Regions from separate parts of the Vampirovibrio sp. genome, predicted to be linked through region 2. Evidence: riboswitches for the same ligand, from Rfam matches in the RefSeq annotation. Region 2 holds a riboswitch; the other holds the start of a gene.

Region 1 (14,768 bases), on a different contig from region 2:
CCCAAATGGGTTTGAATCCGGGCACGGAAATTTTGGTGGCCTCTCAGGCTCAGGCGGTAATGGATGGCGTTTTGCCTGCCTTGAAGGCAGAGGGCGAATTGCTGTTGTGGATTGGAGCACGTAACCAAAACCACTTCGTGCAGCAGGAAATCGCCAAAGTGGCCGCTCAGGATAGCCGGGTGAAGCTGATGTTGAAGAACCAGCCCTGGTATTCCGAATCTCATTGGGAAGGCATTGTGGATCACGCCCTGGAAGGCGGCATGAAAGCCGAAAACCTGATGCTGTGCCACCGGGGCTTCACCCCCGATGTGCATCATCCCAACCCCAGCGGGTTGCGGAACGTGGCCGATTCTGAAATGGCCATGCGGGTTCGGGAAAAGACCGGACTGCCCATGTTGCTGGATATTTCCCACATTGCGGGCGCTGTGGACAAGTTGCAGGAAGTGGCCATGGATTCGGTGGATTACAACTACGATGGCATGGTGATTGAAGTGCATCCCAACCCCCGCTTTGCCTGGACGGATGCCAGCCAGCAAATTACCTGGGAACAGCTGGATGAGATGATGGTCAAGCTGGATGCGGCCCGTGCTTTGCAAAATCAGGAAGCCTTGCCCGCATGAATGCCCACCCCAGCCCGGAAAGCCGGTTAGAACAACAACCCGACAAAGGAGCTGGTTCCCGAATCGTGGCCCTGACCCCTTTAAAGGCTGCGATTCAGGCCACGGTAATGGTTCCCGGCTCTAAAAGTTATACCATTCGGGCCCTCATTCTGGCGGCCCTGGCTTGCAAGCCAGCAGGTCATCCGGTTCGGGTGTGGAATCCGCTGCGAAGCGATGACGGGCTGGCGGTCATGGGTTGCCTGAACGCTCTGGGCATTGAAACCCGATGGGGGCATGAGGGCGGACAATCCTATGTGGATGTTTACGGAGAAGCGACCTGCATTGCTGAGGGGGATTATACCTTGCATGCCAACTTGTCCGCTGCCACCTTGCGCTTTCTGATTGCGGTGTCGGCGGTCATTCCGGGGCGTCAAACCTTGTTGGGGCATGAGGGGCTGAACCGGCGCCCGGTTAAGGACCTAGTGGACGCCTTGCGGACGCTGGGCGTGGAGATTGAGTATCTGGAGCAGGAGGGCTATCCGCCGGTGCGGGTTTCGTCCAGTGGCATTAGCGCCACCCGGCTCACGGTTTCAGGCAGCACCAGCAGTCAATATATTTCGGCTTTAATGATGATTGCCCCACTCATTCAGTCTCAGGGTGCGCCGATTGAAATTGCCCTACCCGATGCCCCGGTTTCCAAGCCTTATCTGGATATGACCATGGCTATTCTACGGGCTTTTGGGGTAGAGACCACCCATCAGGATTATCAAACTTTTCAAATCCCGGCAGGGCAAGTATATAAAACGGAAAGCTATACGGTTGAGCCAGATGCCTCAAGCGCCGCTTACTTTGCGGCCATCGCCACCCTCACCGGCTCAAGCATTACCCTGAAAAATATGAATGCTGATTCGGTGCAGGCCGACCTGCGATTTATTGAGATGTTGAAGCAAATGGGCACTCAGGTTCACTTCAACAATGGGGATTTAATCGTAGAAGGGCATGGGGTCAAACCGATTCAGGTGAATATGTGCGATTGCCCGGATCAGGCTCAGGCCTTGGCCGTGCTGGCCGCTTTTGCCAATGGGGTTACTCGCATTGAAGGGCTGCAATCCTTGCGGGTGAAAGAAACGGATCGCATTACCGCCGTGGAAACCGAATTGCGAAAAATGGGCATTCAGGTAGAATCGGAAATGGATGCTTTGGTCATTCACGGTGGCCAGCCCAAACCGGCTTGTATTGCTACGTATGGCGATCACCGCATGGCCATGGCTTTTGCGGTGGCTGGCTCTCTTTTAGAGGGTCTGACCCTGGCAGATCCAGCGGTGGTGAATAAAACTTACCCTGAATTCTGGCAGGATTTGGCCGCTTTGGGGGTGGGGGTGGAAGAGCGCCAACCTGCCGCAGAGACAGTCGATGAGCCAAACCTGCCGGGTGCTGCGACCAAGCTGGTGTTAATTGGTTTTATGGGATCTGGCAAAAGCACCGTTGCCCAATTGCTGGCAGAACAATATCAGCTATCGTGTGTGGAAATGGATGATCGCATTGTTCAGCAATCGGGTAAAACAAAAGTGGCCGATATTTTCGACCACGACGGAGAGGCTGCTTTTCGTTTGCTGGAAGCCCAATTGGCCGAATCGTTAAGGCTTGAAACCAACGTGGTGATTTCAACGGGAGGCGGCGTCATTATGGATGGCGAGGTCATGAAAAACCTGAGCGAGCAGGCCACTGTCATTTGGTTAAACACCCGGTTTGAAACTGTTCTGGAGCGCTTAAAACACCGCCAGGATCGCCCGTTGTTGCGGGATTTGGAAAAGGCTGAGGCTTTATACGCCCAGCGTTTGCCCTTGTATCAGCAAGCGGCGCATTTAACCATCGATACCGACGGGCTGAGTTCTCAGGCTGTGGTGGCCCAAATTAATCAAGCCCTTGGGGCCATTGGTGAAAATTGTCGTGAAAGTTGTACGGTGTAGAAAGATTAATTATGACCGCAGGAAGTTCATTCGGACAGTTATTTAGAATCAGCACCTTTGGAGAATCTCACGGGGGTGCAGTTGGCGTGGTGATTGACGGTTGCCCGCCCGGCTTACCCATTACCGTGGCAGAAATCCAGAAAGAACTGGATCGCCGCCGACCGGGACAAAGCAGCATTACTACCCCTCGCAACGAGCAGGATCAAATTCATCTGTTTTCCGGGGTGATGGATGGGATAACCACCGGCACCCCCATTATGCTGATGGCCTATAACCGGGATCAGAAATCGGATGATTATAACAATTTAAAAGCCGTATTCCGGCCCGGTCACGCCGATTATACCTTTCAGCAAAAATATGGCGCCCGAGACTGGCGAGGCGGGGGGCGATCTTCCGCGCGGGAAACCATTGGCCGGGTGGCGGCAGGGGCCATCGCTAAAAAATACCTGAAAGAAAAACTGGGCATAGAATGCCTGTGCTATGTGGAGCAGGTGGGGGCCATTGGCAGCAGTATCGATGCTGATACGGTGACTGCCGAGCAAGTGGAGTCCAATATCGTGCGTTGCCCGGATACGGCCCAGGCGGCGGAAATGATTTGCCTGATTGAAACCGTGCGGGATGAAGGCGATTCGGTGGGCGGCGTTTTAAAGGGCTTGATTCGCCACGTTCCGGTGGGATTGGGCGAGCCTGTGTTTGACAAATTGCATGCCGATCTGGGTAAAGCCATGCTCAGCATTAATGCCGTTAAAGGGTTTGAAATCGGGTCCGGCTTTGCGGGTGTGGCACTGCGAGGCAGTGCGCACAATGATGCCTTTTATCACGATGAAACGGGCCGGGTTCGCACCCGCACCAATCATGCGGGTGGGGTGCTGGGCGGCCTTTCCAGTGGGGAAACTATTCATTTTCGGGTGGCTTTTAAACCCACCTCCACCATTCGCAAAGCTCAGGAAACGGTGACTCAGGACAACGAGGCCACCATTCTGGAAGCCACAGGTCGACACGATCCTTGTGTCTTGCCTCGGGCGGTCCCCATTGTGGAAGCCATGGCCGCACTGGTGATTCTGGATCATTACTTGCGGAACAAGGCCCAAAACGGTTAATTCGAAAAGAAAGGAATTAATCAGCTGAAATGATGACTATGACTGATGACGTATTAAATACCGAATCCAGTAACTCGGAATTACAAGCGCTCCGGCATCAAATTGATGGTTTGGATGAGCAACTGCTGCGGGTATTATCCCAGCGGGCCCAACTGGTGGATGAAGTGGGTCGCTACAAAAAGGCCCGTGGTCTGGAGCCGCTGGATATGGTTCGCTGGCAACAGGTGCTTAACGCCAAAAAATCTCGTGCCGCCGAACTGGGCCTTTGCCCTGAATTTATTGACGCCTTATACAATCTGATTCACGAATATAGTTTACATTTGGAAAGCAAAAGCGAATAACCATGACTGATCCTGACTATTCTAACCAAACGATCCCTTCCGTACAAAAGCCGCTTACCTTTGGCATTCAGGGCGGCGAGGGTAGTTTTAATGATGAAGCCATTCAGTATTATTTAAGCCACAACTTTTTACCTACCCAGGCCATTGAGTATTTATTTACCTCTGATCGGGTCATGGAAGCGGTGGTTCAAGGAAAAATTGATCGGGGGCAATGCGCCATCTACAATTCGGTAGGCGGCTATGTGGAAGAAACCACCGAGGCGCTGGAAAATTTTCCGGTAAAAATTATTCAGGAATTTGAAATTAAAATTGCGCATTCGCTCATGATTCGCCCGGATCAGGAATGGTCCCAAATTGACACCATTATGTGCCATCCGCAAGTGTTGGCCCAGTGTAAAAGTAATTTGAAAAAAAAGTATCCTGACCTCAAACAAACATCGGGTCAGGGCGAATGGGTGGATAACGCCAAAACGGCAGAGGCCCTGTCAACCCATCGCTTACCGGACAATACAGCGGTAATGGGTAGCAAGGTACTTGCCAAAATTTATGCTTTGAAAGTGATTGAAGATAATTTGCAAGACGCTGAAGAAAACTATACCCGCTTTATTCACGTGGTTCGTCAATAAACGAAGGGCGTTTTTCTCGAAAAACCGAAGCGCTTTTTAGGGCGCTTCGGTTTTAATGAATTTTAAATTCAATCAGTCTAAACTACATGTATTTTTGAATGCGGGACAGGAGTTGTGGATCTTGCATGGCAGATTGGTGAATTTTATTATATTGCTCCACCGAAATACCTTTGGCCTCAACCGCTTTGCTCAGTTCGGCATCCGCTTCTTTTTTAATTTTATCAATTTCAGTTTGCCCTTTGGCGCTGCTTAGTTTGTCTTCGTATTTCAGCTTAACCTGATCCACACCCTTGGCTGCGTCTACGAAATTTTTGAGTTCCGCATCGCTGTAGGGGCTGCTGGCACTGGCCGCTGTTTGCGGGTTGGGGGTTTGTGGTTGATTCGACTGGGTGTGGGTTGCTTCAGCGGCAGGGGCGTTGGGTGCGGTTGATGGGGTTGTTTCCTTAATTTTTGCAACCTCACCCAACTGGGCATCTTGGGCATTTGGGGCAGCCGTGGGCTGCGGGGATGCTGCCAAGGCGGCACCGGTTAGCATAAAGCCGCAAATGGACAGCGCAACTGTATTTTGAATCATGGATTTCATCCCTTAACTCCTCTTTTTTTTGACTACTTTTTTATTACGAACTACTCTGGTTTATTAAGAACTATTTTGGGAACGATGCTTGATGTCACTTACTTAACGACTCAATGGTCAAATCAATGGGTTGCCAAACAAATCAGACAGTATTAATGCTCTGCCAAAGAATTTCGAGAATGGTAACATACCCTTTTAAAAAGGTCAAAAAGCCTACTGTAGAGCTTATTGGCCATTTAAGCGGTTTCCAAAAGCTTTATGGCGCATACTTTTTGATTTATGCTGACAATGTGAAAGCAAGTTGGATGATAAAGAAAGAACGATGATTAAGTGAGTTAGATCCTAAAGAAAGTTGGATGATGTCCTCAAATTCAGTTTTTACTGCCCTGGAGCTGGAACAATACAACCGTCATTTTAAACTGCAAGGCTTTGGCATGGAAAAACAGGCTCGTTTAAAAGCAGCGCGGGTGTTGCTGATAGGGGCTGGTGGGCTGGGGTGTCCGGTGGGGCTTTATTTGGCGGCCGCTGGGGTTGGGACCATCGGGGTGGTCGATGACGATCGGGTGGATCGCAGTAACTTGCAGCGCCAAATTGCCCATACGGTGGAAACCCTTGGACAACTGAAGGTAGATAGTCTGGTTGAAGCCATGCAAAGTATTAATCCCTGCTTAACGTATCAAAAGCATCCCGTTCGGCTGGGGGCGAATAATATTGCTGAGATGATCCAACATTATGATTTGGTTCTGGATGGTTCGGATAATTTTGCCACACGGTTTTTAGTGGCCGATGCCTGTTTTCTGGAGAAAATTCCGTTGTTGCAGGGGGCGGTTTTTGAATATGAGGCCCAATTGTCGTTATTTTTGCCCGATCAAGGCCCTTGTTACCGTTGCGTTTTTCCAAATCCTCCCGGTGCGCAAGCCTTGGCCCCTTGCGCGGAAGTTGGGGTATTGGGCGTGGTTCCCGGCACTGCCGGTTTGATGATGGCCACGGAAGCCATTAAATACCTCACCGGCATGGGGGCATCCATTCACGGAAAATTGTTAAGGTACAACGCACTGGCGCAAACCCTGAACACCTTAACGCTTTCTCGCAATCAGCAATGCGCCTTGTGCGGAGAAAACCCCACCATTGTAGAGCCGGTGGAATCCTTGATGACCTGCCAAACCCCCAACGATAGGGAGGCATTTGAAATTGAGGCTGAAGCCGCTAGTGCCCTGATTTTAAAGGGCGTTCAATTACTGGATGTGCGTGAGGATTTTGAGTTTCAAGCCGGTCATATTCCTGAGGCTATTCATATTCCTTTGGGTGTATTAAAGGCCCAAATCCCCCATCATCTTTTCAACGGGGAACAACCTCTTTTGATCTACTGTCAAAAAGGGCATCGTAGTCTGGAGGCGGCCCGAATATTGAGAGCACAGGGCTATAAGCCGGTTTACAGTTTGGCTGGGGGACTGGCGGGCTGGACCGGCCCGGTGCGCTTGCCGGTTTAGTGAAGGGTTTTAAGATCCATCACTGTCAGCTCCCGTTCGGGGTTGCTGCTGCGTACAAATTTATCCATCAGGGGCATTTGAAGGGCTTCTTGGGCTTTTTTGAGTTCGACTTCAAATTTTTTCCATTGCTCTTGATCCGCCTCACTCAAAGCGGGGTTGGTGATGGGTGTGTTGTCGGCATTGGGAGGCGCTGCGCCCATGGAGAGATAACCTTATTTTATGAGGGATGACGCTATTGGATTTTTGATGAAATGCTCGGTGCGGTTCATTACAAGGTGATGCGTTGTTTGAAAAACCATTCAAACACAAACAGGTTTAGCCATACCCTATCACTTTATTAAAGTTAAATATTGCAGTTACATTTTGCCATTAAGGGGATGGGAGCTTAGGGTATTGAGGGCTTAAGGGCAAGGGTTGCGGGGACTGCTCCTCGAACAGGGCCAGCCATTGGGCCACCCGTTCGGGTAGGTTTTCAGCCTGAGTGATATCTCGAACCACGGCCAGGCTATCCACACCGGTGGCTAAAACTTCCGGGGCGTTATGCAGAAAAATACCGGCAATGGCCACCAGCGGATAAGGCAGGCTGCGTCGCCAGCGCCGAACCGCTTCTAACCCTTGGGGCCTAAAGTACATGGTTTTGGTGGTGGTATGGAAAACAGGTCCAACTGCCATATAAGAGGGCCGAACAGCCAAGGCTCTGGCCACTTCCTGATAGCAATGGGTGCTGAGGCCCAGTTTTAAACCGGCTTTGTGAATGGCTTCCAGATCGGCTGTTTTTAAATCGTCTTGCCCCAAATGAACCCCGTAGGCGCCGTATTTCAGGGCCAGTTGCCAGTAGTCGTTGATAAACAAACGGCAGTTGAAAGAGTGGGCGTAGGCGCTGGCTTGGGCGATTTCCCGTTCCAGTTCCTCGCCTTCTAAATCCTTAATGCGCAATTGAATGGTGGAAACGCCCAAAGGCAAAAGCTTTTCCAGCCATTCAAAGCGGGGAACGATGGGATAAAACCCCAAGGGACGACTGCCGCAACCTGAAAATTCCGGGCGGTTTTGACCTGCTTCGGCAGTGGGGGTGAGCCATGGTAAATCTTCATGGGTTTCCGGCCAGCCTAAATGGGCCAAAGGCCCATGACCTTGACCCAGCGCCGGGGCCAGCCGGATGCCTTGATTGACATAAGCCTTGGCAATAACTATGGCATCCGGCACATTAAACCCCAACCCCACGCAGGCGGCCATGGCGGCGGATAACGTGCAGCCGGTGCCGTGGGTGTGCCGGGTTTCTTGTCGGGGAGAGGTCAGCCAGAAGGATTGACTGCCATCTGTCCAGAAGTCCTGACTCCATTGGTTCGCTTCATGATCATGATCGCCCTGCTGGCCCTCAAAATGGCCCCCTTTAATCAGCACCGATTGCACCCCCAGTTTCAGCAGTGCTTGCGCTGCGGCTTCCATGGCCTTGGCGGAACGAATGGGTTGGCCGGTTAAAATTTCGGCCTCCGGTAAATTGGGGGTCAGCAAATGGACGTGGGGCAACAAGTGGGTGGTCAGTGCAGCTAAGGTGTTCTCTTGCCGCAAGGCATGCCCACTGGTGGATACCATCACCGGATCACAAATGACAAAGGTGCTTTGAGTGCGTTGTATGGACGCAATGGCTTCCGCAATGCGCTGGATGCCTTCCGCATCGCCCAGCATACCCAACTTGATGGCCACAGGCGGTAAGTCTTGGCTCAGTGCTTCCAGCTGGGCTTTTAGCATGGCTGGAGAGCATAGCTCGATTAAATCAACGCCTTGTGTATTTTGGGCGGTGAGTGCGGTAATCACCGAGCAACCGTGAACCCCCAAGGCGTTCATGGTTTTTAAATCGGCCTGAATGCCAGCGCCGCCGCCGGAATCGGAACCGGCAATGGTCCATACAATGGGGCGTGTCATGCGTGTTGTCCTTCTTTCTGCTGGTGTTGATGCCAAAACGGGGTGCCTAAAACCGGGGTGCTGGGCATGGCCATTTCTCGCTGAGGCATGGGGCCTGCCTGATAGGCCAGCGCACCGGATTCTACTGCCAGGGCGAAGGCACGGGCCATGCTCACCGGATCGTGGGCTAGGGCGATGGCGGAATTCAGTAAGACTCCGTCAAAGCCCAGTTCCATCACCTGCGCTGCGTGAGAGGGCAAGCCAATGCCCGCATCGGCGATGAGTGTAACCTGTGGCAACCGAGCCCGCAGCAGTTGCAGGGCGTATAGATTCATGGGGCCTTTTCCGGTGCCAATGGGGGCCGCCCAGGGCATTAAAATCCGGCATCCGGCATCCACCAGTTTTTGAGCCACTATAAAATCCTCAGTCATGTAAGGAAACACCTCAAACCCGTCTTCAATCAGAATACGAGCGGCTTCCACTAGCCCAAAGGGATCGGGTTGCAAGGTGAAATCATCCCCAATCACTTCCAGTTTAATCCAGGGGGTGTTGAAAATTTCTCGGGCCATGTGGGCGGTGTTCACCGCTTCTTTCACCGTTCGGCATCCGGCGGTATTGGGAAGCACCCGCCAGTTTTTCTCTTTAATGAAATGCCAGAAAGCTTCCCCGCCTTGGGCGCCCGGTGCCTGTCGTCGCAGGGATACCGTGACCACTTCGGTGCCGGAAGCTTCCAGCGCTTGCCGCATAATATCGGGCGAGGGGTATAGCGCCGTTCCCACCAAAAGCTGGCTGTTTAAAGTTTGACCTCCAATATGCCACATGGTCAACCGCCTTGCATGGGGGCCACAATATCCAGTGTCTGGGCCTCTTTCAATGTTTGGGTGGTGTATTGATGCCGAGGGACAAAGGTGCCATCCACCGCCACGGCAATGGATTGGGAATCGTAGCCCAGGGTTTTTAACAAGGCTGCCACGCTGAGGGTGTCGGGCACTTGTTGGGTTTCACCGTTAATCAGCAGTTTCATTTTAAACTGTGGTTGCCTCTCTGTTGAATGGATGGAATGGTGTGTTTATCGTGATAGTTTCAGAGGTGCTTTCGGATTCTGTTTTTTTAAAGTCGGGCTGTGAAAATAAGGCTTGGTAGGCGGGTGCAATGGCTTGATTTTCCAGCGCCGCACAAACCAGTGCCACCAGTTGGGGCGAAATTAAAAATCCATGCCGGTAAAGGCCGTTCACCCGAATCAAGCCTGCTTCCATGTGGATGGCAGGCAAATGACTGGACAATGCGGGGCGGCAATTGACGGTGCTTTCCAAAATAGTGGCTTCCGCAAATCCTTCATGCACCGCAAAAGCCGCCGATAACAGTTCCATGGTGGATTGCGTGGTGATGGGCCGAAAATCCTCGCTTTCAATGGACGTGGCCCCAATCACATATTGGTGATTTTCCCGAGGGGCAATGTACAAGGGATATCGAGGATGCATGAGCCGAATGGGGCGACTCAGCTCCACCTCTGGGGCATGCACCTTAATGATCTCGCCCCGCACCCCTCGCAAGCTTTGCCAATCGGGCTTTCCGCCCAGCCCCCGGCAATCAATGGCCCAGTCAAATTGCCAATGTTGGGTGGCACTGATGACGGTATGGGCCGCCATGGATGTAACCGGGGTTTTAAAATAACAGTTAACCCCGGACTGGTTGAGTTGATGCGCCAAGGCCCGCAGCAGTTGCCGGTTGTCAATTTGTCCTTCATCAGGAATAAAAATACCCTGGCTGAAACGCTGACTGAGTTGAGGTTCCAGCGCTGCCAACTGATGGCTGGACAAGTGCCATTGAATGGAGTGGGCGGTTTGCTCAGGTACGTCCTCGGAGCTGCAAAGGCTAAGTTTGCCTTGCAGCATGCGTTTAAAATGCGCCAAATCGGGTAAATCCAAATGGTGGGCCACAATGATAGTGCCCAGCGTTTTGAAATAAACCGGAAGCTCCAGATGCTGTAACCGATGCTTCCACCGGGGTAAGGAATCAAAGCCCAATCGGGCTATCAATGGTTCTGCCGATTCCAGCTCAGAAATAGGGGAGAGCATGCCCGCCCCGGCATAGGCGCAACTGTTGATCACCGAGGCGTCATCCTTGTCAAACAGGGAGACTTGCCACCCCCGCTCAGCCAGAGCGAGGGCCAGCAATCGTCCCATTAAACCAGCGCCAACAATGCCAACGCTTTGGCTCATGTGGATAAGTGTCCGGTTTGCTCGGCCAGTTCCCGAACATCCTGGGTAATGCTCATGGAGCAAAACTTGGGGCCGCACATGGAGCAGAATTGGGCCTCTTTGGCCCCATCGGCGGGCAGGGTTTCATCGTGAAAGGAGCGGGCGGTTTCTGGATCCAGCGACAGGTTAAATTGATCGGCCCACCGGAATTCAAACCGGGCTTTGGACAGGGCGTCATCCCGGTAGCGGGCCGATGGATGACCTTTGGCCAAATCGGCGGCGTGAGCGGCCAGTTTGTAGGTAATCACGCCGGTTTTGACGTCTTCCCGGTTGGGGAGGCCCAGATGCTCCTTGGGGGTGACATAGCACAGCATGGCGGTGCCAAACCAGCCAATCATGGCCGCCCCAATGCCGCTGGTAATGTGATCGTAACCGGGAGCGATATCGGTGGTGAGTGGCCCCAAGGTATAGAAAGGCGCTTCATCACACTGTTTGAGCTGCTTTTCCATGTTTTCCTGAATCATGTGCATTGGCACATGGCCCGGCCCTTCAATCATGGTTTGCACATCGTGCTTCCAGGCAATCTGGGTCAGTTCGCCCAGTGTTTCCAGTTCCCCGAACTGGGCGGCATCGTTGGCATCGGCAATAGAACCCGGACGCAGCCCATCGCCCAGCGAAAAGCTGACATCGTAGGCTTTCATGATTTCGCAAATTTCTTCAAAATGGGTGTACAGGAAATTTTCCTGATGGTGGGCCAGGCACCACTTGGCCAGAATCGATCCCCCACGGGACACAATACCGGTCATGCGGTTGGCGGTAAGCGGCACATATTTGAGCAGTACCCCGGCGTGAATGGTGAAGTAATCCACCCCTTGTTCGGCTTGCTCAATCAAGGTATCCCGGTACAATTCCCAGGTCAGATCTTCCGCTTTGCCATCCACTTTTTCCAGTGCCTGATAAATAGGCACGGTGCCAATGGGAACCGGTGAGTTTCGCAAAATGTAATCGCGGGTGGCATGAATGTTGCTGCCGGTGGAGAGATCCATGACGGTATCCGCCCCCCAGCGACTGGACCACACCAGTTTTTCCACTTCTTCCTCAATGGAGGAGGACACTGCGGAATTACCAATGTTGGCGTTGATTTTTACCAGAAAATTCCGACCGATAATCACCGGCTCCAGCTCCGGGTGATTGATATTGGCTGGAATAATGGCCCGCCCACGGGCAATTTCCGAGCGCACAAATTCCGGGGTGATTTCATGGGGAATAGTAGCCCCCAACGCATTACCCTTTAAGCGGCTTTTGCGCTCCAGATCAATCAAGCCTTCTTTTAACGCTTGGTTGCGCAAGTTTTCCCGAAGGGCCACAAATTCCATTTCGGGGGTAATAATGCCTTGACGGGCATAGTGCATTTGACTCACGTTTTGGCCTGTTTTGGCTTTGCGGGGCTGGCGCTGCAAGCTGGAAACATTCAGTTGGCTTTTCCCGCCAAAGGCGTTAATTTGCCGATCGTATAATTCGGTATCGTTGCGCTTTTCAATCCAGCCGGTGCGAATGGGGGCCAGTCCCCGGCTGACATCAATGACTACATCGGGGTCGGTATAAGGGCCGGAGGTGTCGTAAATCACAACCGGCTCATTGTCAATCAGCTGGTCGCTGTTGAACGCCTTGGAGGGGGATAATTTCACTTCCCGATAAGGCACTCTGATTTCCGGGTGCAGGTTGCCGGTCTGGTATTTTTTGCTGGAATTGGGCAAGGGCTCGGTAGTGACCCCAACCTGGGTTAACAGGGCTTCGGTGACGCTCATTAAACTCTCTCCTTCAATATGAAACACCTAATTTAAAGATTCAATTTAAATACCCACTGATTGCAACTGGTTTAAAGCCGCTTGCGGCCGTTTTTTCACATTCAAATTAAAGCCGCTTGAGGCGGCTGCTCCCAAAGGCCCCCAGGCCTTTACTGTCCGAAAATCCCCGCAAGCATGCCAAGGGGGCTGAGTGCGCTGATAAATTGCCTGAAAAATATGATGTCATTCTAGTTCCCTCCGCTGGCATTACCCAGATCAGGTTTGACGGGTTTCATCGAATGAGCGATGATCTCAGTCGGCCGAAAAGGCCAACACCCCGATAGATGGTTATGAAATTGTGGCGTCACTGGTTTAACAGTGAACGGGTTCATCATAAGGGAACATTTACGGTTTTGCAAATCATTCCTGAAAGTGCTTGGGCTGTGTGATTTTTGGGTTGGAATCCCGACGGAAATGCGTATGGTTTTGAAATTAAAATCGGCCATGGCATGATTGGGGTGACGGCGAATTTGAAATGCTTATTTTTCAAATTTTTAAGAATGGCGGTTTTTTGTCATTCCGTTGTCATCAGTTTTGCCAATAATAAGGCGTAAGCGATGTGAGTGATCACCATCGCCTACCACCCTAAGGTTTATTGTTTTTATGGCCGCTACCATGAACCCCATGAACGCCCCTTGGCCTTTTTTAAGGCCAGATTTAAGGCAGAAACCGGGGTTGCGTTTTAATGCTTTGAATGGTGCGAATTCCGCAAAGTCCCAAACGGAAGGTGAACATTCTCTGGGTTCGTCTGGAACACTTCCAGCGGACCTTTTTTCTTTTCAGGCTCCGATTTTTCAGCCTCCTGTTTTTCATGCCTCGGCGGGAAAAAATCGTTTTGCCGTAATTGGCGACGCCGGAACCGGCGATGCTGCCCAATATAACATATCCCGGCAAATGGAGGTATGGCGACAACAATTGCCGTTTAATCAGGTTTTGGTGTTGGGCGACAATGTTTATCCCGCTGGAGAACCGGCTTTGTTTGATGAACGAATTACCCAGCCTTATCAAAATTTAAGGCGACAGGGCGTTCAATTTTTCCCGGTTTTGGGCAATCACGATGTGAAAGCGGGCTTTGGCAATCAGCAGTTAGCCTATTGGGGGGTGCCGCCCTATTACAGTTTTAAAATGGGTTCTCCCGGCGCGGATGTGGAAATTTTCGCGGTGGATACTACCGTGATGCTACCGGGTTATCTGAATGGGTTTGATCACAATCCCGCCGCTTTCGCCCAAAGGGACAAGGCCCAGTCGCTTTGGCTGGAGGAGGCTTTGGCCCGTAGCAATGCCTCCATGAAGGTGGTGATGGGCCATTACCCGCTATTCTCTAAAGCCGCTTTCGCCAAGCCCAAGCGGCTGCTGTTTCAACAAACCCTGGAGCGCAAGCTGTCGGATATTTTGGTCCGCCATCAGGTGGATTTGTATCTGGCGGGGCACGAGCACCATTATGAAGCGCCGGTGGGGATAAACGGGGTTCGCTACATGGTGAGTGGGGCCGGTGGGGGCAAGCTGGATCTCCCTCAAAAAGGGGTGCCAGAGGGTGCGGGCGTGGTTAAGAAAAATCATTTTATGTTGTTTGAAAACACACCTGCCGGTTTGAGTTACCGGGTTATTTCCGATCAGGGCAAAGTGTTTGATTTTGGTTTGATTCCCCGCAAGCGCCGAGTATTGGACACCCTGATTTAGATCAGTGGGTTTAAAGCGTCAGAAAAACCTTTTATCAATGGTCGGCTTGCTTTACGATGCGGGGAAGCGTGGCATACAATGAGAATCAGGAACCCCCATCCCTTTTCACGCTTCAGGCAAAAACCGGGCGGGTTTTCTTTTTTATAAGCACACACTTGTTTTTATGATGGACCGGCCATGACCCTCAATCAGCCACTACTCAGCGCCCAAAGAATTGTCATTAAACTGGGAACCCAGGTGGTGATTGATTTGGCCGGGGATTCCGGGGGACGTTTTGCCACCGAGCGATTGGCCGAGTTAACCCGTCAGTGCGCCCAACTGGTTGCCCAGGGCAAGGAAATTATTCTGGTTTCTTCCGGTGCGGTTGGTTTGGGGCGTCAAGCCTTGCATTTAACGGGAACGCTTAGCCTGAACGATAAGCAGGCTTGTGCGGCGGTG
Region 2 (14,768 bases):
AACGCCTTGCAAGCTCCCAATTTTAATGGCCTGGACAACTCCAACGAGATGAACAGCCGAGCCGAAATCAACCGCACCACGGGTATGATAGACAACATTACCTGCCAGGTGGTTCAGGTCATGCCCAACGGAGATTTAATGGTGCAAGGGCAAAAAACCATTCAGGGCAGCAAGGAACGCACCGATTTAATGGTCACCGGCATTATCAAGCCCTATTATCTGGATCGCAACAACCAGATCAGCTCCAATATGGTGGCTGGCTTTCAGATGATTCAAGGCGGCAAGGGCATTCTGAGCCGTCAGCAAAACGACGGTGTGGCCAATAAAATTTATCAGTTCTTTAACTAACAAGGGGTAATGGCTATGTGTGGATTCAACGCCAAAAGTAAAAAAACCATTGCCCTGGGGCTGATTGTAACCGGGTTGCTGGCATCTGTTTTACCGGGCTTGCCAGCGCATGCCGCCACCTTGCGGATTAAGGACATTGCCCATGTAAAAGGGGTTAGAAATAACCAACTGGTGGGTTACGGCTTAGTGGTGGGCCTGAGTAAAACCGGCGACAAAAGCCGCTCCACCCAAACTTCCACCGCCAACCTGATTAACAATTTTAATGGCCGTTTGAATAACGACAACGACATTCGCTCCACCAATACCGCTGCCGTAATTATTACCGCCATTGTGCCTCCCTTTGCCAAAGAAGGCGACCCGCTGGATGTAATGGTGTCCTCTATGGCGGACGCCTCCAGTCTGGAAGGCGGGGTACTGGTGAATTCAGAATTAAGAGCGCCCAACGGCGAAGTGGTGGCACTGGCCCAAGGCCCACTTTCCACGGGTGGCACCTCGGTGGATGCCAGTGGATCTTCCAAACGAACCGCCATTACCACCTCGGCCCGCATTCCCAACGGGGCCATTATGGAACGTGAAATCCACACCCAAATCGGCGATGAATACGGGATGGACTTGGTGCTGGGACGCACCGATTTCACCCTGGCCAGCCGGGTGGCGGAATCCATCACCAAAAATGTAGCCCCGGCGAGAGCCATTGACGGTAGCACCGTACGGGTGCTGTTCCCGGATCAGTTTATTGATAACCGGGTGGCTTTTTTATCCAAAGTGGAAAACGTGACGGTAAACGCCACCGAAGAAGTAGCCAAAGTGGTAATTAACGAACGAACCGGCACCATTGTGATTGGCAGCAACGTAAAGCTATTGCCAGCGGCAGTGGCCCACGGCGGAATTACGGTAAGCGTGGAAACCGCCAACACCGTTTCTCAACCCGGCAGCTTTACCCAGGGCGGGCAAACCGTGGGCGTGTCCAACAGCAAAATATCCATCGATAAAGCAGCGGGCAGCCTGGTTAAGCTGGGCGCCAACGCCACTTTGCAAGATTTAGTGGCCGCCCTGAACGCCTTGGGCGTTACCCCCAGTGACTTGATTTCAGTGCTGCAAGCCCTTAAAGCGGCGGGCAGTTTGGAAGCGACCCTTGAAATCATTTAAATCCTAAAGGAAACCATCCAATGAGTTCCATGGACTTCAATTTACAAGCAGGCGGCGGCACCCAATGGCAGGGCCAGTCTCAAGCCACCAAATTGCAAAACCTGCAACGCCAGTATTTGAACCCTGACAATCAGGATCAAAAAAAGCTGAAAAAAGCCGCTCAGGAATTTGAAGCCATTTTTGTCCAACAAATGCTGGACGCCATGGACAAAACCGTGGACCGCAAAGACAGCTTTTTAAACGGCGGCAGCAGCGAAGAGTACTTTAGAAGCATGCTGAACGAGGAAATCTCAAAATCCATGACCAGCCGCCAAGGTGGCAGCGGCTTTGGGTTGGCGGAAAGTATTTATCGCCAAATGTCGAAAGAGGCCAGTAAAAAAGACGGCCAGCCCCAGTCGGTTCAAGGGACAAACGGTGAGGTGACCCCCTAATGCAAATTCCATCCGGCGCACAATCTTTGCAAGTTTTAAAAGCCCAACAAGCTTGGGAAGCCCGACGGGCAGGCAAAACCGAAACCCAGAAACCAGCGGCCCAAACGGCTCCAGTTATTGAAATTGCCAAACCCGAATTGCCCGTGGATAGCGTTTTACCCGCTGTATCGCCCCAGTGGCAACGCCGGGTGAATGAAATCCAGAACATCGCCACCAAAGCCGGATTTGTGGACGTGACCGAGCAAGACATTCGCAAAGCCTACCAGTTTGGCGAAAGCCTGCTGGCCGATTACCGGGTTTAAAGGAGCCACTCCGATGACACAGCATTCATCCTCACCCCAGTCAAACAATCCCGAGCAGCTCACCCGGCTGCTTCAATTGCTGGAACACGAAACCCGGCAACTGGAAGCCGCCAAAGAGCAGTTGAATTTAAAGCGCCATGTGCTGGTATCCGGTCAGCCACAAGGTTTAGTGCCCATTGACCGGGAACTGATGACCCTCAGCAAAAAAGTGGGTGAAATCGCCCGAGAGCGAGAAGTATTAACCCGCCAGATGGGCTGGGAACAGCACACCTTAAAATCGCTGATTCCAACCATGCCCGCCCAATTTGTGCCCCGTTTTACCACCACCCGAGATCGCCTGCACCGAACCGCCATGGACGTGCAACGGCTCAATCAGGAAAACCGGGATTTATTAAATCTGTCCTTAAAATGGGTGCAGGATACCGTAGAAGTGATTGCCACCGCCCTCAACCCGGAAGGCGCCAGTTATACCGCTCAGGGCGGCAAAAAATTAAAACAAGGCCCAACGCACGATCAGGCCACAGGACAATCCACGGTGATTCGTTCGGCCTAACTCGGTACACAAGCCCTTATTTCAACGCCCATTTTCAAGTTCATCCAGTTTTTCAAGTTCATCACGGATATAAACCCAGAGAAAAACCATCACCTTTGAGAGAGGTTCCATCATGATTACACCCGGATTTTTCGGTATGTATAACGCGCACCGTGGCTTAATTGCCGCCCAAAATGCGCTGAGCACCATTAACCACAACATTTCCAACGCAAACACTGATGGCTATAGTCGTCAGCGGGTTGATCTGATGGCTTTCAACGCATACGTCACCCCCACCCCCTCTCAACTTACCGCCGGACAAATTGGACAAGGGCCCATTTTGCAGCAAGTCACCCGCAGCCGGGATCAGTTTTTAGACGCTCAATTCAGGCTTTCCAGCGGGGCGCTGGGCATGGACGAAACCATGCGAGACGCCCTCAGACAGCTGGAAGGTATTTTGAATGAACCCTCCACCAGCGGCGTGAACGATGCCTTGCAAAGCTTTTTTGAATCCGCTCAGGCGCTAAGCGTGAACCCCCAAAATACAGCGGTGCGTTCCACTTTTATTCAGCAGGCGCTGGATATGGTAGACGTGTTCCAGCAACAAGGGCTTCAACTCTCCGATTTACGGCAAAACCTGGTAGGAAGCCCGCTATCTCCCAGCAGCTTTGAAACCAGCCAGTTATCGCTCACCGTGGATGATATCAACCAGAAACTGGCCAGTATCGCCGCTATCAATAAAAGCATTGTCAGCACCAAGGCTTCCGGGGCGGAACCCAATGACTTATACGATCAGCGGGACAAGCTGCTGGACGATTTATCCAAGCTGGTTGATATTGATGTCACCTATTTTGATAACGGACAAATCGATCTGACCATTGCCGGACAAACCATGATTAAAGGCGTGGATCAGTTTGATAGCCTGCAAGCGCTTGAAAACACGGGCGTGGCCCCCACCCCGGATGATGTACCCGCGTTGGTGAGTACGGTGAACGGGGCGGTGGTGTTAAATGATGGCGCTGGCGACGAAATTAGCCGGGGCAAACTCAAGGGCATTATCGAGATGGGGGGCAACGACCCCAACCTGAGTAGTATTCGCAACGTAATGGGCAAGCTGGATAATTTGCTGGGCACCATTGTAGAGCAATTAAATATTTTACAGGTCGGGCAAGTAGCGCCTCCTCTGCCCGCAGGCCGGGATCAGGACGGCAATCTTTCTACAGACGCCATGTTTCTGAACGATGCGACGCTGAACCCCGGCCAAGGGTTGGACTTGTTCCACTGGAAGGTAAACCCGGCCATTTTAAGCGACCCCCGACTGATTGCGGCAGCCATTGATGATGCCACCGTGGCAGGCGGGTTTGCGGGCGTCGGTGACGGACGAAACGCTTTGGCCATGGCCCAATTGAAAAACCAGACCTTTGCCTCACTGGGAACCGGACTGGTTGATTACTTAAACAGCACCATCGCCAAACTGGGGATTGATTCCCAAAGCGCCCAGAATGGCAGCCAAAACCAGAGAAACCTGACCTTGTCGGTGGATCAGCAGCGTCAATCCATTTCAGGGGTCAACATTGATGAGGAAACCATTGATTTGTTGCGGTATCAACGCATGCTGGAAGCCACCTCCAAAACCATCAGCATTCTGGATCAAGTGACCCAAACCATTATTAATATGGCCGGATAAAGTCACGCCGTACAACACCAAAATTAAAGCGAACCGGGAAAGATTGGGAGGCCATTTTTATGAGTATCAGCCGAGTTACCACCAGCTATATGCAAAATCAGGCGTTAAGCTACCTGAACACCAACATGTCCATGCTGTCCTCGCTCCAGCAAACCCTGTCATCGGGGCAAAAAATCAATAGCCCTTCTGATGATCCGGTGGGCATGACCCAGATTTTAGCGCTTTCTAATACCTTAAAAACCGATGAGCGCTATGGCAGTAACATTCAGGATGCCGTAGCCGAGGCCAACACCGCCGACAACGCCATTAACAGCATGGTGGAACTGGTGCAAAGAGCGCAGGAATTAACCACCCAGGCCGCCAACTTTACCAACAACCAGGATGGCCGGAATGCCATTGCCCTGGAAATCGATCAAATCATTAATCAACTGGTGCAAATCGGCAATACGGACATTGGCGGCAAATATATTTTTGGCGGCTATAAAACCGATGCGCCTCCCTTCAGCCGCACCGGAGATGATGTTAGCTACGGAGGAAACCCGCCCACCGAATCGTGGCAGCGCAACGTGGAAATTGCCCGTGGGGTTCAACTCACCGTTAACGTAAACGGCGAAGAAATGATGGGAGAAAGTACGGTTAATGCAGGGCCACCGGTTTCGGTAACGGGGTCCGGTATTTTTCAAACGCTGGTACAACTCAAACTCAATCTGGAAGACTCCGCCAGCCCCACCCAGTTGACCGATATACGCTCCCGACTGGATACCCTAACTACAGATATGAACACCATTCTCAGCAAGCAGGCCATTATCGGAGCGGTATCCAACCGGCTATCGGTCACCCAGGATCGCATCGACGAGCGAAAATCTATTTTAACCCAGCAGTTTGCCAGCATTCAGGATATCGATATGCCAGAAGTCATTGCCAATATTAACCAGCAACAAAACGTTTTCGAATCTTCTTTGAATGTAACCGCCCGACTGATGCAAACCAGCCTGCTCAGTTTCTTACGTTAATGACAGACTGACAGGCACGTTGCACAAGGTTGAGCCGCCTTTTTTAAAGATGTGCCCTTTTTGAATCGGTTACAATAGTGACACGTTCGTTATAACCAGACTGAGTGAATCATGCGCAAAATCGTCCTTCCCCTCTCCCTGATAGTGGCTTTAATGAGTATTGGCCTTACCCCTTCCAATGCTTTCTCCGCCAAAGCAACGGCGCCATCAACCATGCATCTGGAAACCAGCAAGGCTGGCATTCAGGATGTCAATGCGGTTCAGGAAGCCCTGCGTGACTTGATGGCCGCATCCAATCGTCATGATCTGGAAGGCGTTTTAAAGCATTATTCCCCTAATTTTTCCAGTGGCGACAGCCTCAGTCTGTCCGATATCCGTGGCCTGATTAAGGACACCTGGCAAATGTTCCCGGACATTCGCTACAACAGCCAGATTATGGAAATTCGCATTAACGGCAAATGGGCCACCGTGGAAAGTCTGGATACGGCCACCGCAACCGCCAAGGTCGATCCGGTGGTCAGCACCAAACCCGGCACCATGAAAAGCCGTTCCAGAGGGATGCTGTACCTGCATCGCACCGGTAAAACCTGGGAAATTATCAGTGATGCCACCCTGTTTGAAAAAGCCACCATTACCTATGGCCCTTTTGACGCCGTAGAGATTGACGTGGAGACACCCGAGCAAGTTTTTGCCGGAGACTCTTACACCGCCAAAGTAAGCGTGGATGTTCCCGCTGGTAACATCGCCTTTGCCACCCTCAGTCAGGAACCCTTAACCTATCCACAGCACAGCAGCAAAGACAAGTTCCGCACCCTGTCCACCGAAAATACGGATTTGGAGCGCATTTTCAAAGCCAACAACACCAGCAATAACGAAGTGGTGACTGCCACCGTAGGCTTTACGGAAATTGGACAAGATGATCAGGAACGACCCACCATTAACCTGAAGGGCATTCTGACCGTGGTTAAACGGGTCAATGTCATTCCCAAAAGTAATTACACCGAAGAAAATCCAGCCCAAAAAGTAACCCACAGCAGCGCCGATGGCAAAATTAAAGTGGCACCCAATCAGGCGGATTTGGAATCGGAAGAAAATGGCAATGGCCCCGTGGATCTGGAGCCGGACAACCAGCCGGAATAAAGCATGAAACACCCTTCCCGCTGGATGCTATTGGCCTGGATGCTGAGTTTTACCCTGCTGGATCAGGGCAGCAAGTGGCTGGCCAAAGCGTATCTGCCGTCCAGTGGTTCTGTTCCCATTATTCCCGGATTTTTTCAACTGACGCTGGCCTTTAATACCGGGGCCGCTTTTAGCCTGTTTAAAAACCAGCCCCAGCTGCTCAGTGTGTTTACCTCCCTTTTGTTTGGGGTGCTGCTTATTTACGCCCTGCTTCGCACCCACTTTGCCAAAGGAGAGCGACTGGCCATGGCCCTGATTTTGGGCGGGGCGCTGGGCAATCTGATCGATCGACTGACCACAGGGCGGGTGACTGATTATTTTGACTGGGTGGCCATTCACTACCCGGTGTTTAATGTGGCGGACAGCTTTATTTTTATGGGCGTAGTGTTAATGATTACCATTTTGGTGAAAAACCCCACCCCAGTCCCAGCAACCCAACCAATAGAAACCCATGAGCCACCTTCCAACGCCTGAGAACACCACCCAGTATCGCCTGCTGATTTCTGAAGAGGATCAGGGCGAACGCCTGGACAAACGCTTGGCAGCCGAACTGGAAGACTACGCCATTTCTCGGGAACGTTTGCAAACCCTGATTAAGGATGGTCGGGTGCAGGTGAACGAAAAAGCAGTCAGCAAAGCTTCTTTGCGCCTGAAAGAAGGGGATGTGATTGTGGTAAGCGTACCCGAGGCTCAACCCATTGCGCTGGCCCCGGAATACATTCCGCTGGATGTGATTTTTGAGGATGACTGCCTGCTGGTGGTGAATAAACCCAGCGGCATGCTCACCCACCCCACCGGCCGGGAGCGGGAAGGAACCCTGGTGAATGCCCTGCTGGCCCATTGTGGCAGTAGTTTATCGGGCATTAACGGTCAAATCCGCCCCGGCATTGTGCATCGACTGGATCGGGATACCTCCGGGCTTTTAATGGTGGCCAAAACAGACGCCGCCCATTTTCACCTATCGGCGCAACTCAAGGACAAAACCGCTCGTCGGGACTATCGGGCCATCGCCCAAGGCGTTTTCCCGGAAAATTGCGGCACCGTGGACGCCCCCATTGGCCGAAACCCCAAGCAACGAGACAAAATGGCAATTCTGCCCGATGGCAGAAACGCGGTGACCCACTGGCGGGTTCAGGAACGATTGGCCGATAAATTCGCCTTGCTGGAACTGAGTCTGGAAACCGGGCGAACCCATCAAATCCGGGTGCATCTCAGCCATATTGGGCATCCGCTGTTTGGCGATCCGCTGTATGGCAGCGGTATTGAGAAAGTAGCCAAGCTAAAAACCCAGGGGCAGATGCTTCAGGCCTTTCGATTAAGCTTTCAGCACCCCAAAGGGGAACAAGTGACCTTTGAAATTCCGCAAGATCCTGAAATTAGTCGCATTTGGCAACTACTAAGCGATAAAGTCAATGCCAGCGGCTAACTGGCCAGCCATGCCCCAAAAACTATAAAGCAGGCTTCAGAATTGAATTGAAAGTCAAAATGCTTTCAGGCAAAATATCGGGAGCAACCATTTTTTGACTGGCCCCAACTGCAAAGGCGGTGCGAGATGCTTAAACTCCAAAAACTGCTTCTAAATTTAGTGGCGATACTCCTACTGGGTAGCGCCGCCGCGCTGGTTGTACAAAATTTAGACCTTACCCAAACCAACGTGCAGTTTTTAGGCGGAACCCTAATTGACTTGTCGCTAGGGGCACTCATGGCCCTGGCCGGTGCGCTGGTGGGAGGGGCTTTGTTGCTAAAAGCACGAGAACGCACTCTGGAACTGGGTACCCAGTATAAAAAAGTGAATCGGGATTTGGAGCGTAAGGACGTTTCCAGAGAAGAGGCCGAAAGCAAGGTTAAAGTGCTGGAAAGCAAGGTTGAAACGCTTGAAAAAGCGCTTAGTGCGGCCATTAAAGGCCAAACACCCAAATAAGTATTGATTGAGACAGACAGGTTTACATCAGATTTATGAAGGCCATTATCGAAGTGACCGGCAAGCTGGGCGCCGGAAAAACCAATGTTGTGATCACACTGGGAGAAGAGCTGTCACCGGCCTCCATTTTGTATATTGATGCCTCTAGCGATCAAAAATTAACCCACACCCTGGCCCCTCAACTGCCCGAATTAACACTAGGCAGGCTGATTTCACAACACACGGAAACCGCCACCCCTCGAGAAGCCGTGGATTGGGTTTTTCATGATTTAGCCATTACCGTAGGCGATGAGCAGGAATTAATTACAGTGGGCAATTTGCCGGAACAACTGGATGCCAGCGCGCTAACCCCCTTAAAATACGGCCTGACCCGCCTGATTGAAAATTATGATTATGTCATTCTGGATGGTCATCATTCCGTACTACACACCTTGTTGCCTGAAGAAACCCTGCAATTGCTGGACATTGTGACCCCGGATGACTTTTCCGATTGGCATTTAACCAATGGCAGAGAATTTGTACGCACCCCCGCTTTAATTTTAAACCGATACGATAACGAACCCTTGCCAGCCACTCTGGAAAGCGCTTTAAGCGAGCAGCGCATCCAGCTCATCGGCAAATTGCCCCGTTATCAAACCTCGGACGAGTTATTTCGCCAGTTTGCGAATGCCTTTGGCAACTGTCTGCTGCGCCTGAATATCCCCCTAAGCCCCAATCCACAATAAACGGGCCGCCGCCGTTTTATATTCATGATGAACCTCTCCCCTCTTTTTCTCATTGGCTATTTTGTACTGATCCTGCTGATTGCCCGCTTTTTTTCCAGAAAAGTGGAAACCCTCAAGGATTTTTTTCTGGCGAATCGACAATTTGGGGCCTTTCCGGTGGCCTTAACCCTAGCAGCCTCCTGGTTTGGGGCTTCCTCCACCATGGGTTCCATCAACGCTTTCCACGATCAAGGCTTAAGCGGGGCATGGCAGCTGGTGTTGCCCTCTATACTCTCCTTTGTGGTGATCACCCTGTTTATGGCAAAGCCCGTTTCCCGACAGCCCTATTTGTCTCAGCCAGAAGCGGTGGCCGCCCACTACGGAAAACCGGGGCGCCTGCTACTGGCCCTGATCATTCTGGCCGCCACCACCACCCTGATTGGCTCCCAGATGGTGGCGGCAGGCAAGTTGTTTCAAAACGTATTTGGGCTGGATTTAACATGGGCAACCGTACTCAGCACCCTGGCGGTGGTCAGTTACGCCATGTGGGGCGGCTATTTTACCGTGGTGATTACCGATATCGCCCAAATGGGCTTTATTTGGCTGGGCTTTTTAATTTTGCTGATATTTACCGCCAGCACCGCCATTCCCGATGTGGCCGCCTGGAATCATTTTCTCAGCCATCAATCCGCCCACTTCTGGGATTTTTCCCACGGCTGGCAGGAACATATTTTTTTGGTAATTACCTTTGTGCTGGCCTGGTGCATTGCCCCGGAAATGTGGCAACGCATGTCTTCCACCCGCAGCCCGGAACAGGCCTTTAAAGCGGGCTGGCAAGCATTTTGCATTATGCTGGCCCTGTTTTCCATCATTGCGGTTATTGGGCTGCTGAGCACCCAAATCATTCCCAAAAGCGATACCGTGCTGATTGATTTGGCCTTGCGACTGCCCACGCCGTTTTTAAGCGCGCTGGTGCTGCTTGGCTTTGTATCGGCGGTCAGCTCCACCATGGATTCATCGCTGAACGTAGGCAGCCTCACTCTCACCCGAGACATCTATCAGGGCTTTATCCGGCCTCAGGCCTCCAACCGGGAACTGATTCAGGTCAGCCGGATTGCCACCGCCCTCATGGTCATTCCAGCCATGGCCATGGCCCTGTATTTTCAGGATCTCATCCGCATTTTGTGGATTTCCGCCGATATTTACGCCTGCGGCATGTTTTTTCCAGTGGTGGGTATGCTTTACCTGAAAAATCCCGGCAAATGGAGCGGGGTGCTGGCCATGAGCTTTGGCATCACCGCCGTTGTGTTTAGCGCTCTGGTTCAAAACGGCATTCTGCCCAATTGGCTGGGCATTCCCGGCTGGCCCTATTCCACGCTCATTGGCATTGGCCTGAGCGGTCTGGGTTTTGGCTTGGGCTATTTTTTATGGCCCCATGCAAAAGCCACCCCCGTACAAGAGGCTGATCCTGTGCCAAACCCTCTGGCAGAACCCGGCTAAACCCGGTTCCGGCCTGCGCTTCGATAAACCGCATTGGCATTCGGGGGTATCCGGTTCAAGGGCATGGGATACGCTTCACGGGCAAAGTATAATGGCGCAGCGGCTTCCAGCGGTTGAAGCGGCGAAGAGAAAGGACGGGACAGGTTGTTTGGTAGCCCGTTGGGCGTCAAGGCCACCCCGTTTTTAAGACTAAAACCAGCGCTGGGCGGCGCAGGGGTTTTACCCAATGCACGATTCACCCCCCACAATCCAGCCGTCAGCAATGCCAAATAAGCGGAAAGGGCAGCGGTTGAGGCAATGGCCGTTTTTTTAAGATCCGGCTGACCTTTAGGCAGCAAGTGCTGATCGATTTTGGCCTGCAACCAGCGAATCACGGTATGTTCCGACTTGGCGCCCGCCTCCTTGGCGGCCTGCTTTTTTAAGATGTCATCCAGCAGGGTTAGCCCTTTTTGAAGGTTAATGGGGTTAGGGCAAGCGGCGGTCAGGATTTGGCGAACTTTATCCTGGGCCACTTCCTGCTCCAGCCCTTTTTCCTGCTTGAGGAACTTGCAGATTAAATCGGTACTAATATAGGGCCGCACAAAGGCAAAGCCGATAAAGCTCATGGCCACCCCGCCCACAATCATGGCCACCTGCTTGCTGGCTTCGCTCATGGGTTGATTATGCTCGTCAAATACCCGGTTCAATGCGCTTTTGGTCAGCTCTCCGCCCCCAAAGTAGCTGATTAGGCCAATGGTGCCACTCACAAACTGGCGGACCACCTCGTTCACCTGCTGATTGTATTTAGTGAACACTGGTTTGGTCTTGTTCTTGCCCAACATCATGGTTAAAAACACCACAAAGGGGGTCACAATATTGGTGGCAACCGGAGCCAAGCCGTTCAGCCAGTAAACAAAGCGGGCTTGAGCGGGGGAAAGCTCGGTGCTGGGGTTGGCATTAGGGAAAGTAGAAACAGGTGACGGCGCAAGTGATGACATCAATTTCCTTCGCTGGCATTATCCAGAGCAGGTTCAAGGGTTTCACCGAATAACGGTGCTCTCAGCCAGCTTAACGCCAGCACCCCGGTACATATGGTATCAACTTACTACAACCCTACTACAATCTCAACCCGCAACCTGAAAATTTTGGATTTTTGGGGTTTTCAGGCACCGTAGGGCATCTCCTATTTTTGATTCCAACCCGTTTGGAGTATGATTAACCCTAATCGCCAATACGTTTGGCTCAATGAGTCACCGCATCTTTAAGCTTCCCTTGCTCTGTCTGTCTGGCGATTTGAAAAAAGGATATACCTCGTGACTTCACAGAATGCCGCCCCCAGCGCCCCCCGATTAATTAAAGCCTGCCGTCAGGAAATTTTAGACAGACCCCCCGTGTGGTTGATGCGGCAAGCCGGACGCTACATGCCCGAATACCGGGCCATCCGCCAGAAAATGGGTTTTCTGGAACTGTGCAAAACCCCGGACGTGGCTGTGGAAGTAACCATGCAGCCCATCAACGCCTTTGAAATGGATGCGGCCATTATTTTCTCTGATATTTTAATTCCGCCAGAGGCCATGGGCATGGAAGTGGTGTTTGGGGATGGCGGCCCTCACTTCCCTAATCCGTTGCAAACGGCGGCGGATGTGGATCGCCTGATTATTCCAGATCCGCTTGAAAAGACCGGGTTTGTGATGGAAATTATTCGCCGCATGCGCCAGGAATTGGCCAGCAGGCCCGATACCGCACTGGTTGGCTTTGCGGGCTCCCCCTGGACACTGGCCAGCTACATGATTGAAGGCGGTGGTAGCAAACATTTCGCCAAACTGAAAGGCATGATGTACGACGCCCCGGACGTGCTGCACCGTTTACTGGGCAAACTGGCCGAAACGATCACCCTTTACCTGAACGCCCAAATTGAAGCAGGGGCGCAAGCCGTTCAGCTGTTTGATACCTGGGGCGGCATTTTAAGTGAAGCGGAATACCGACGCTTCATTTTGCCTTATCACCAGCAAATTATACGCAACCTGAAACGGGATGAAACGCCGGTTATTTTGTACGTCAACAACAGCCGGGGCCTTTTGCCACTGATGGCCGAAGCCGGACCGGATGTAATCAGCGTGGACCCGCTTACCTCCATTAGTGATGCCCGACAGATTGTGGGCCATCGCTTCGCCTTGCAAGGCAATCTAGATTCCACCGCCCTGTTTAGCAGCCCCCAAGTCTTAAAGCCCATGGTGCAAGCCCTGATTGCCGAAGGTGGAAACCAGGGCTATATTTTCAATTTAGGCCATGGCATTTTACCCCCCACCCCGGTGGAGAATGTTCGCCTACTGGTCGATCTGGTGAAAGAAAGCGCTTTAACCCCCGCACACCCTTAACATAAGGGGATTTCCCGATGGAAACTCTGGCATCTCAAGCATTATTGCAAAAATACAATACCTCTGGCCCTCGCTATACCAGCTATCCAACCGCGCCCATGTGGCAGGATAGCTACAATGCGGAAGCGCATGAGAAAACCGTGCGCACAACCAACCAGCCGTTTGGCAGCAATCCGCATCCGCTCTCGCTTTACGTTCACCTGCCTTTTTGCGAAAGCCGCTGCCTGTTTTGCGGGTGCAATGTGGTCATTACCCAGCAGCGAGATCAGGCCGAAAAGTATCTGGGCTATCTGTTTCGGGAAATGGAAACCATGGCGGGCTGGATGGATCGCAGTCGCCCGGTGGTGCAATTCCACTGGGGGGGCGGAACGCCCACTTACCTGTCTGAGGAGCAAATGGCCCGTCTGTTCAAATTCCAGACAGATTTATTCCAGCTGGCCCCCGGCGCGGAAGTGGCCATTGAGGTGGATCCCCGAGTGACCACGCCAGGCCAAATTGATTTGCTGAAAGAACTGGGATTTAACCGCATCAGCCTGGGGGTTCAGGATTTTAACCCGCAAGTACAAGAGGCCATCCACCGGGTGCAGCCGCTGGATATGACCGCAGCCACCACCGAGCAATGCCGCAAACTGGGCTTTGAAGGGCTGAACTTTGATTTGATTTACGGCCTGCCCCATCAATCGGTGGCCAGTTTTGAAAAAACTGTTCAAGACGTGATTCAGCTCAGCCCGGATCGCATTGCCCTTTACAGTTACGCCCATGTGCCGTGGCTCAGTCCGCACCAAAACCAGATTCCAGAAGCGGCCCTGCCCGAAAGCGAAATCAAGTTCCAGATTTTGCAAACCGCCCTGCAAATGCTGACTGATGCGGGTTATTTATACATTGGCATGGATCACTTCGCCAAACCCACCGATGAATTAAGTCTGGCCCTGCAAAGCGGCAACTTGCACCGCAACTTTATGGGCTACACCGTCCAGCACGGCCACTTACCCAGCGATTTATACGGGTTTGGGGTAAGCGCCATTAGCGGGCTGCAAGGCCAATTTGCCCAAAACTGGCGCAAATTGTCTCAATACTATGAAGCCATTGATGCCGGGCGCATTCCCACCATGCGTGGTTATGAGCTAAGTGCGGAAGATCGCTTGCGACAAGCGGTGATTTTGGCCATTTTATGCCCCGGCCAAATCAATTACGCAAATTTTGAAGAGCGCTTTGGCATTCCCTTCAAAACCCACTTTGCGGAAGCCTTCCCCAAACTGGAAGATCTGGCCAACGATGGGCTGCTCACGCTGACTGAAACCAGCTTGAGCGTCACCCCCAAAGGCCGCCTGTTCAGCCGCAATATCGCCATGCCGTTTGATGCCTATTTGCCCAAACTCAGCAACGACAAACCCACTTTTTCCAAAACCGTTTGATGGTTCCACCAGATTGCAAGGAGTGTTCGCATGCCTTCATCCAAAACCGGCATTTTATTTTTGAATCTGGGCGGGCCAGATAATCTGGAAAGCGTGAAACCTTTTCTGTTCAACCTGTTCGCAGATCCAGACATCATTAAGTTGCCGCTTTCCTTTATTTTTCAAAAACCGCTGGCTTGGCTGATTTCCACCAAGCGGGAAGAACTGGCCCAGGAAAACTACGCACTGAT

What was found. Region 2 has a riboswitch for thiamine pyrophosphate ahead of ACEW81_RS10890 (hypothetical protein). Riboswitches for the same ligand answer to the same signal wherever they lie in the genome.
Region 1: linked by a shared signal. The riboswitch ahead of thiC (phosphomethylpyrimidine synthase ThiC) and the one ahead of ACEW81_RS10890 (hypothetical protein) in region 2 are both predicted to bind thiamine pyrophosphate.

The regions. Positions count from the first base shown of each region.
Region 1 covers NZ_JBGSRV010000004.1:101,247-116,014, reverse strand. The annotation lists gene ACEW81_RS02205 (DAHP synthetase I family protein) at 1-620, shown strand, start outside; gene aroA (3-phosphoshikimate 1-carboxyvinyltransferase) at 617-2,569, shown strand; gene aroC (chorismate synthase) at 2,581-3,669, shown strand; gene ACEW81_RS02190 (chorismate mutase) at 3,699-4,010, shown strand; gene ACEW81_RS02185 (prephenate dehydratase domain-containing protein) at 4,013-4,636, shown strand; gene ACEW81_RS02180 (DUF4168 domain-containing protein) at 4,719-5,219, opposite strand; gene moeB (molybdopterin-synthase adenylyltransferase MoeB) at 5,567-6,700, shown strand; gene ACEW81_RS02170 (hypothetical protein) at 6,697-6,900, opposite strand; gene thiD (bifunctional hydroxymethylpyrimidine kinase/phosphomethylpyrimidine kinase) at 7,070-8,623, opposite strand; gene ACEW81_RS02160 (thiazole synthase) at 8,620-9,423, opposite strand; gene thiS (sulfur carrier protein ThiS) at 9,426-9,626, opposite strand; gene thiO (glycine oxidase ThiO) at 9,628-10,824, opposite strand; partial or broken gene thiC (phosphomethylpyrimidine synthase ThiC) at 10,836-12,611, opposite strand; TPP riboswitch at 12,826-12,940, opposite strand; gene ACEW81_RS02140 (metallophosphoesterase family protein) at 13,254-14,330, shown strand; gene proB (glutamate 5-kinase) at 14,508-14,768, shown strand, end outside.
Region 2 covers NZ_JBGSRV010000015.1:116,916-131,683, forward strand. The annotation lists gene ACEW81_RS10825 (flagellar basal body L-ring protein FlgH) at 1-348, shown strand, start outside; gene ACEW81_RS10830 (flagellar basal body P-ring protein FlgI) at 364-1,497, shown strand; gene ACEW81_RS10835 (rod-binding protein) at 1,518-1,928, shown strand; gene ACEW81_RS10840 (hypothetical protein) at 1,928-2,230, shown strand; gene ACEW81_RS10845 (flagellar protein FlgN) at 2,244-2,783, shown strand; gene flgK (flagellar hook-associated protein FlgK) at 2,896-4,449, shown strand; gene flgL (flagellar hook-associated protein FlgL) at 4,509-5,462, shown strand; gene ACEW81_RS10860 (YybH family protein) at 5,616-6,602, shown strand; gene lspA (signal peptidase II) at 6,606-7,115, shown strand; gene ACEW81_RS10870 (RluA family pseudouridine synthase) at 7,093-8,067, shown strand; gene ACEW81_RS10875 (hypothetical protein) at 8,194-8,562, shown strand; gene ACEW81_RS10880 (P-loop NTPase family protein) at 8,598-9,287, shown strand; gene ACEW81_RS10885 (sodium:solute symporter family protein) at 9,312-10,766, shown strand; gene ACEW81_RS10890 (hypothetical protein) at 10,763-11,743, opposite strand; TPP riboswitch at 11,731-11,840, opposite strand; gene hemE (uroporphyrinogen decarboxylase) at 12,059-13,123, shown strand; gene hemN (oxygen-independent coproporphyrinogen III oxidase) at 13,141-14,538, shown strand; gene hemH (ferrochelatase) at 14,569-14,768, shown strand, end outside.